2 regions of the Streptomyces capparidis genome follow, and region 1 is predicted to be linked to the other one. Evidence: riboswitches for the same ligand, from Rfam matches in the RefSeq annotation. Region 1 holds a riboswitch; the other holds the start of a gene.

Region 1 (4,190 bases):
AGGAACTCTGGCAGGTCGCCCTGCCGGGTGCGGGCGTCGGTGCACAGGTAGAGCAGGGCGCCGGCGAGCCGTTCGCGCCGGGTGCCGGCCCTCCCGTCGCTCACAGGGCGAGCGCCTGGGCGCGGCGCTTCACCTCGGTGCCCCGGTTCTCCCGCAGGGCCCGCACGGGCGTTCCCGGGAGGGTGGGGTCCTCGGTGAACAGCCACTCCAGGGCCTCCTCGTCGCTGAACCCGTCGTCCTTGAGGAGGGTCAGCGTTCCGGTGAGGCCCTTGACGATCCTGCCTTCGCCGATGAACTCGGCGGGGACGTGCAGCGCGCGGTTCTCGCCCCGGCGCACGGCGATGAGCAGGCCTTCCTTGACCATTTGCCGCACCCTCGTCACCTCCACGTCCAGCCGCTCCGCGATGTCGGGGAGGGTCAGCCAGGAGCCCACGAGTGCGTCAAGCTTCGCGTCGATCTCGGTCACGAAACAAGCGTGCCATCCCGGTGGGACATCCGGGTACTCACGACCCCCGCCCGTCCGGGCGAGACGGAGGCGCGGGGACCGCGCGGGGCGCGGAAGGGGCACGACGGGAAGACGCGGCGCGCCGCCGCGGGGGCGGGGCGGGGGCCCCGCCCCGTTGCCGTGCCGCCGCCGGGGAGGCGGGGTCTCAGGCCACCGCGGACTTCAGGGGGACGGAGGCGTCGGCGAGGAGGGGCCGGGCCATCGCGGCGCCCTTCTCGATCAGCTTGCGGCCCTGCGCCAGGTCGCGGGGGCGGCCCACCGCCAGCAGGGCGGCCAGCACCCCGTCCCGCAGCCAGCACACCGACCACGCCGCCTCGCCCGGGTCGCCGCGCCACACCAGCTCGTCCGCCGCCGAGTGGTGCCCGGCGTACTGGACGAAGCGGCCGAACTGCTCCGACCAGAAGTACGGCACCGGGTCGTACGCCGTCTCGGCGCCGAGCACGTTCGCCGCCACCGCCTTGGGCCCCTGCACCGCGTTGTCCCAGTGGTGGACCAGCAGCCGGGTGCCGTACCTGGCCGAGGGGAAGGAGGCGCAGTCGCCGACGGCGAACACGTCGGGCGCGGTGGTGCGCAGCCGGTCGTCGGCGAGGACGGACCCGTCGGGCCCGAGCGCCACCCCCGAGCCCTCCAGCCAGGCGGTGGCGGGCCGCGCCCCGATGCCGACCACGACGGCGTCGGCGGGCAGCCGCCGCCCGTCGGCGAGCAGCACCGAGCCGACCTCGACGGACCGCACCGCCACCCCGGTGATCAGCTCCGCCCCGGCCTCGGCGTACCAGGGCCGCATCCGCTCCCCGACCTCACCGGGCAGCGCCCCGGCGAGCGGGGTCGGCGCCGCCTCCACGACGGTGACCGGGCACCCGGCCTGCCGCGCCGCCGTGGCGAACTCGGCCCCGATCCACCCGGCGCCCACCACCACGGCCCGGTCGCCCCGCTCCAGCACGGGCCGCAGCGCGACCGCGTCGTCGAGGGTGCGCAGCACATGGACGCCGGGCGCGGCCCCGCTGCCGGGCAGCAGCAGCGGCTCCGCTCCGGTGGCCACCACCAGGCGGTCGTACTCGACGGGGCCCGCGTCGGTGAGCAGGGTGTGCTCGGCGGGCCGCAGCTCCACGGCGCGGCGGCCGAGCAGCAGCTCCACGTCCAGGGCGGCGAAGTCCACGTCGAACGCGGAGCTCTCGGCGGTGCCGAGCAGCAGCCCCTTGGACAGCGGCGGCCGGTCGTACGGCGGGTGGGTCTCGTCACCGGCCAGGGTCAGCCGCCCGGTGAATCCCTGTTCGCGCAGGCACACCGCCGTCTGCACCCCGGCCATCCCGGCTCCGACCACCACGACCCGCCGCATCCGCACTCCTCGTCCAAGCCATCGACAGACACTTCCCAGCAACCGGGGGCCGCGGGTGCGCCGCCCTCGGGACGATCACCGGCAGTCGGCCGCCGCGTCCACCTGCTCCACGACGCTGGTGCCGCTGCCCTCCTGGGACTCCCACTCCCAGGTCTCCTCCAGCCGCAGCCTGCCGTCCGGGAGCTCCACCACGGTGCTCACGCAGTGCCCCGACGAGGTGCCCCCGTCGGTGCGCAGTTGCACGTAGCGGAAGTCGAGGCGGTCGCCCTGCCTGGTGCCCACCAGATACCCCCGCTCGATCGAGCCACCCTCGTACGAGGCCCAGATCCGCCCGTCCGCCTCCCGGTAGCGGAAGCGGGTGAGCGTGCCGACCTCACCGCCCTCGGGGTCGGCCACGGGGGCGAGGACGAGTCCGTCGAGTGAGCGGGTCACGGAGGGCTCCGGGGGTGCGGTCGGCGGCAGGGGCTAGGCTGGGCAGGGTAGAGCACACGCGGGAGCCCGGACTCGACCGGGCTGAGAGTGGGGCTGGGCGGCCCCTGACCGTACGAACCTGATCCGGGTCATGCCGGCGAAGGGAGGGCACGTTCGTCATGCGATCCTCCGGTGGGGCGCCGCACCCGGACGTGGTGGTGGTCGGCGGCGGGGTCGTCGGCCTGGTCACCGCGTGGCGGGCGGCACAGGGCGGCCTGCGGGTGGCGGTGGTGGACCCGGAGCCGGGCGGCGGCGCGGCGCGGGTCGCGGCGGGCATGCTGGCCCCGGTCACCGAACTCCAGTACGGGGAGCAGACGCTGCTGCGGCTGAACCTGGCGTCGGCGGAGCGCTTCCCCTCGTTCGTCGCCGAGCTGGAGGAGGCGTCCGGCTACGACTGCGCGTACCGGGCGTGCGGCACGCTGGCGGTGGCGCTGGACGCCGACGACCGGGCGGAGCTGCGGGAGCTGCACGCGTTCCAGACCTCCCTCGGCCTGTCCGCGCAGTGGCTGACCGGCCGCGAGTGCCGCCGCCTGGAGCCGATGCTGGCCCCGGGGGTGCGCGGCGGGCTGCGGGTGGACGGCGACCACCAGGTGGACCCCCGCAGGATGGCGCACGCCCTGGTGCTGGCCTGCGAGCGGGCCGGGGTGGAGCTGGTCCGCGCCGCGGCGGCCGGGGTGCGGGTGAGCGGGGACCGGGCCACGGGGGTGGTGCTCGCGGACGGCTCCGTGCTGGCCGCGGACCGCACCGTCGTGGCGGCGGGCAGCCGCAGCGACCGCCTGGCGGGGCTGCCCGCGGAGGTGGTGCCGCCGGTGCGCCCGGTGAAGGGGCAGGTGCTGCGGCTGCGGATCCCGGCGCCGTTCGCCCCGTTCCTGTCCCGCTCGGTGCGGGCGGTGGTGCGCGGCGGGCACGTCTACCTGGTGCCGCGGGCCGACGGGGAGCTGGTGATCGGGGCGACCTCCGAGGAGCTGGGGGACGACACCACGGTCACCGCGGGCGGCGTGTACGAGCTGCTGCGCGACGCGCACGAGCTGGTGCCCGGCATCACGGAGCTGCCGCTGGCCGAGACCTGCGCGGGCCTGCGGCCGGGCTCCCCCGACAACGCCCCGCTGCTCGGGCCGACCGCGCTGCCGGGGCTGCTGCTGGCCACCGGGCACCACCGCAACGGCATCCTGCTGACCCCGGTCACCGGAGACGTGATGGCCCGGATCCTCACCACCGGCGAGGTGCCCGAGCTGGCCCGCCCCTTCTCCCCCGGGCGCTTCCCCGCCGCCGTCCCCCGCCGGGCGGAGCGCGCGCCCGCCCGGGCGGGGCACGCCGCGGGGCGGGCCCCCGAGCAGTCCGACGCGCATTCCGACGAGCGGAAGGTTGCCCCATGACCTCGACCGTCACCGTGTCCGTCTCCGTCAACGGAGAGCCCCGCGACGTCCCCGGGGGCACCACCCTCGACCGGCTCGTCGCCGCACTGACCACGGCGCCGTCCGGCGTCGCCGCCGCCGTCAACGAGGCCGTGGTGCCCCGGGGCCGGTGGGCGGCGACGACCCTGCGGGACGGCGACCGCGTCGAGGTCCTCACCGCGGTCCAGGGAGGCTGAGCACCACCATGGCGGACGACCCGCTGACCATCGCAGGCACCACCTTCGCCTCCCGGCTGATCATGGGCACGGGCGGCGCGCCCAGCCTGGACGTGCTGGAGCGCGCGCTGCTGGCCTCCGGCACCGAGCTGACCACCGTCGCCATGCGCCGGGTGGACCCCACCGTCAAGGGCTCGGTGCTCGGGGTGCTGCGGCGCAACGGCATCCAGGTGCTGCCCAACACCGCCGGGTGCTTCACCGCGGGCGAGGCCGTGCTGACGGCGCGGCTGGCCCGGGAGGCGCTGGGC
Region 2 (4,190 bases), on a different contig from region 1:
GCGGACCGCTCGCCGCGCTCGGCCGCCTTCCACGAGCCGAAGTCCAGCGCGGCCAGGTCGGCGAGTTCGAGCGTCGAGACGGCGCCGCGGCCGTTGGAGGTGCGGTCGACCCGGCGGTCGTGGACGCACACCAGATGGCCGTCCGCGGTCAGCCGCACGTCGCACTCGAGCGCGTCGGCGCCGTCCTCGATCGCTTTCCGGTAGGCGGCCAGGGTGTGCTCGGGGGCGTCCTCCGAGGAGCCGCGGTGGGCGACGACGCGGATGGCGCCGCGGGCGCCGCCCGGGCCGGTGTACGCGGTAGTCACCGGGTCATCGTGCCACCGCCCGCCGCCGGACGGGGAAGGAGAGGGCCAGGGCCGCGACCGCGGCGACGACGAAGGAGAACAGGGACGCCGAGGTCCACTCGGTGGCGTGAATGCCCGTCAGTTCCTGGGCGCGGGCCCAGAACCGGGGCCAGAAGTCCGCCCAGCCGGTGAGTTGCGTGGGGTTGATGAGCTGGTACGTGGCGAAGCCGAGGGCCCAGGGGAGCAGCATCGCCCAGCGGGTCGGGGCCTGTTGCGACATGTCCCAGCCGCGCCGTCCCGTGCCGAGGAAGTAGTCGGCGGCGGTCACGGCGAACATCGGGACGAACACCGAACCGATCAGATAGAGGAACGACTCGTATGTGGAGAAGTCGTCCACCATCATCGCGAGCACGGTCACCAGCGTCCCGATCCCCAGGGTCAGGATCCGCCGGTCCACCCGGGGCAGCAGGTTGTGCAGGGACATCGCGGTGGAGTAGACGTTCGCGAACGACTGGTCCACCTCCCGCACCACCAGCACCAGGAAGAACACCCATCCCGCGGTCACACCGAGGAACGTGTCGAAGATCTTGTCCGTGTCCCCGCCCACCTGGAGCAGGGCGATCAGGCCCAGCAGGTAGCACCACACCTGCGCGGTGGAGTAGCCGACCAGCGTGCCCCAGAACGACCGGGCGGACGAGCGGGAGTGCCGGGTGTAGTCGGCGGCCATCGGCACGAACGACACCGCGACCGCGAGCGCGGAGTCCACGGCGGGCAGGAAGCCGTCCCAGGAGCCGTCGTTCAGCGGCGGGGTGTCCGCGCGCAGCAACTGGACGGTGAAGTAGAGCATCGCCACGCCCACGGCGACGGTCACGTACCGCCGCAGCAGCCGCACCGACCCCAGCGGCCGGATGGTCAGCGCGGTGGTGAGCACGCCGGCCAGCGCCACGTACAGCCAGTGCGGCCCGCGGCCGTCGGTCATCGCCTCCACGCCCATGGTGATCACGGTCAGCTCGAACACGCCCCAGCCGATGCACTGCACCACGTTCAGCACGGTCGGCAGGTACGAGAGGCGGGTGCCGAACAGGCCGCGCAGCAGCGCCATCGCGGGCGCGCCGGTGCGGGCGCCGAGCACGCCGGAGACGGCGAGCATGGCGGTGCCGAACAGGGTGCCGACCACGGTCGCGGTGAGCGCGGCGAGCAGGGACAACTGCGGGTGGCCGCTGGGGGTGAGCACCCAGGCGGCGCCGGAGAAGCCGAGCAGGCTCACCCCGAGGTTGGCCCAGAAGGCGGCCTGGTCGCGCAGGCCGAGGGGCCTGGGCGGCGCGGTGTCGAGGACCAGAGGAGCCTCGGCGTGCGCCGGGTCACTCGTACGGGTGGACGTGCGCGCGGAATCCTCGCGCGCCGATGACGGTGCCGTCACGACGGCTCTCTCCCTACGCCGGCATTACCCGGACAGGTTCAGGCGGTCGGCACGGTCTCCAAGTGCCCTCTCAGCCCGGTTCCCCGAGCTCCCGCGTGTGCGTTCGACCGGTGCATGGTAGGCGCTGTACAGGAGCCCGCCAAGCAGCGACGACCAGAAGATCCCAAAATAGGAACATTAACCGGAGATAAAGAAGACGCCCGCTCCGTGCCGGGACTGCTTACGGCGGTTCAACGCGGGATGAGAGAGGCTTGGGCACTGAAGGACGACGGAACAGTCCGGGACGCGGCGCCACCGAGCCGCCGCCCCGGCACGCGGAGCGGCCGTACGCCGGGCGACCGCCCCTACCACCGGCTGACTGTGCGACGAAGGAGACCGCTGTGAGCACCGAGCACGAGAACAGGCCGACGGGCGCCGGAGGGCCCGACCAGCCCGGCATGGACTCGACCGCGCAGTTCCCCGCCGCCGCGACCCCCGCCCCCAACCCCGCGGGCCCGCCGCCACCCCCCGGGTACGCCCCCGGCCCCGTCCACGGCTCCCCGTACGCCGCCCCGCCCACGGCCACCTTCCCCGGATGGCCGCAGGCGCCCGGCCACGGCGCGCACGGCGCCCCTCCCCGCCGCGGCCGCGGCGGCCTCGTCGCCCTGGTCGCGGCGGCCGCGCTGCTCGCGGGTGCCCTCGGCGGCGGCATCGGCTACGTGGCCGCCGACAGCTCCGACGGAGGCGGCGGCAGCACCACCGTGTCCACCTCCGCCGACCCGGCCGCCCTCAACCGCAAGCCGGACAGCGTGGCGGGCATAGCGAAGTCGGCCCTGCCGAGCGTCGTCACGATCAACGCCGAGGGCCAGGGCGAGAGCGGCACCGGCACCGGCTTCGTGTACGACAAGGAAGGCCACATCCTCACCAACAACCACGTCGTCGCCCCCGCCGCGGAGGGCGGCAAGCTCACCGTCACCTTCTCCGACGGCAAGCAGTACCGCGCCTCGGTGGTCGGCCGCGCCCAGGGCTACGACGTGGCCGTCATCAAGCTGGACGACCCCTCCGGCGTCAAGCTGACCCCGCTGCCGCTCGGCAACTCCGCGGAGGTCGTCGTCGGCGACCCCACCATCGCCATCGGCGCCCCCTTCGGCCTGTCCGGCACCGTCACCACCGGCATCGTCAGCGCCAAGAACCGCCCCGTCGCGGCCGGCGGCGGCGACGGCACGCAGCCGTCCTACATGAGCGCCATCCAGACCGACGCCTCCATCAACCCCGGCAACTCCGGCGGCCCCCTGCTGGACGGCTCCGGCCGGGTGATCGGCATCAACTCCGCGATCCGCCCCGCCGACAGCGGCAGCGATCCGTTCGGCGGCACCGAGCAGGGCGGCAGCATCGGCCTCGGCTTCGCCATCCCGATCAACCAGGCCAAGTGGGTCGCCGACACCCTGATCAGGACCGGCGAGCCGGTGTACGCGGTGATGGGCGTCCTGCGCAACGACGAGTACGACGGCAAGGGCGCCCAGATCTCCCCCGACTCCATCGACGGCACCCCCGCCATCACCCCCGGCGGCCCGGCGGCCCAGGCGGGCCTGAAGCCCGGCGACGTGATCACCAAGCTGAACGACACCCTGATCGAGAGCGGCCCGCAACTGGTCAGCGAGATCTGGACCTACAAGCCCGGCGACAAGGTGAAGGTCACCTACGAGCGCAACGGCCAGAGCCGCGAGGTGACCCTCACCCTCGGCGAAAGGAAGGGCGACAACCCCTGACCCCTACCGTTAGGCTGACCTCCGTGCCGTCACGGGCAGTGACGGCACTGGAGGGTTGCCCGAGCGGCCTAAGGGAACGGTCTTGAAAACCGTCGTGGCGGCGACGTCACCGTGGGTTCAAATCCCACACCCTCCGCAGGTAGGTGGCCCCTGACCAGCTCTATCGGTCGGGGGCCCACTTGCTTTCATCTAACTGTGGAGCACCGTCACTGCCTCTGGTTCACCGCACTAACGGGCACGTGACGGGCACGGGGAGTGTGGATGGCTGGGGCGTTGGAATGGCTCGCCGCGGGCGGTGGCATCGTCGGCGCAATCGGTGGTCCTGCGGGCCTCTGGGCAGCATGGCACCAGCATGTGCAGGAGAAACGGCGTCGTCAGGCGCCCCCTCCCGAGGTCGGCGATCTGCTGGCGCGACTTGCCTCGTCGGCGAAAGAAGTAGTCGCTGGCTACAAGGAACATGAGTGGTGGAGCGGCTCCGGTGTGCGAGACATCGAAAAGCGGCTCCGTGAGGTCTCGGTGTTGATCAGTGACGCTCAGCTATCTATGCAGATAGACAATGCCGTCAGATACCTGATGCTCGCTCGGCTCGCTGTCACCTTTGAGCAGTCCAGTCGAGAGGAAGTCGTGCGTCTGGTTCATGAGCAGGCTGAGTGCGCGGGGACGTGCGCAGAGTGGACGGAGAAGGCGATCAAGCGCTTTCAACAGCTCTCCTAGCCCTGAGCCGACCGCCTGGGTGAC

The links. Region 1 has a riboswitch for thiamine pyrophosphate ahead of thiO (glycine oxidase ThiO). Riboswitches for the same ligand answer to the same signal wherever they lie in the genome.
Region 2: linked by a shared signal. The riboswitch ahead of ACYVO2_RS02850 (purine-cytosine permease family protein) and the one ahead of thiO (glycine oxidase ThiO) in region 1 are both predicted to bind thiamine pyrophosphate.

The regions. Positions count from the first base shown of each region.
Region 1 covers NZ_BAAGTD010000015.1:136,895-141,084, reverse strand. The annotation lists gene thiE (thiamine phosphate synthase) at 1-104, opposite strand, end outside; gene ACYVO2_RS14960 (Rv2175c family DNA-binding protein) at 101-466, opposite strand; gene ACYVO2_RS14955 (NAD(P)/FAD-dependent oxidoreductase) at 651-1,841, opposite strand; gene ACYVO2_RS14950 (hypothetical protein) at 1,917-2,273, opposite strand; TPP riboswitch at 2,322-2,435, shown strand; gene thiO (glycine oxidase ThiO) at 2,432-3,688, shown strand; gene thiS (sulfur carrier protein ThiS) at 3,685-3,903, shown strand; gene ACYVO2_RS14935 (thiazole synthase) at 3,912-4,190, shown strand, end outside.
Region 2 covers NZ_BAAGTD010000002.1:185,514-189,703, forward strand. The annotation lists gene ACYVO2_RS02845 (glycerophosphodiester phosphodiesterase family protein) at 1-305, opposite strand, end outside; gene ACYVO2_RS02850 (purine-cytosine permease family protein) at 310-1,704, opposite strand; TPP riboswitch at 1,698-1,809, opposite strand; gene ACYVO2_RS02855 (S1C family serine protease) at 2,142-3,452, shown strand; tRNA gene ACYVO2_RS02860 (tRNA-Ser) at 3,502-3,588, shown strand; gene ACYVO2_RS02865 (hypothetical protein) at 3,714-4,166, shown strand.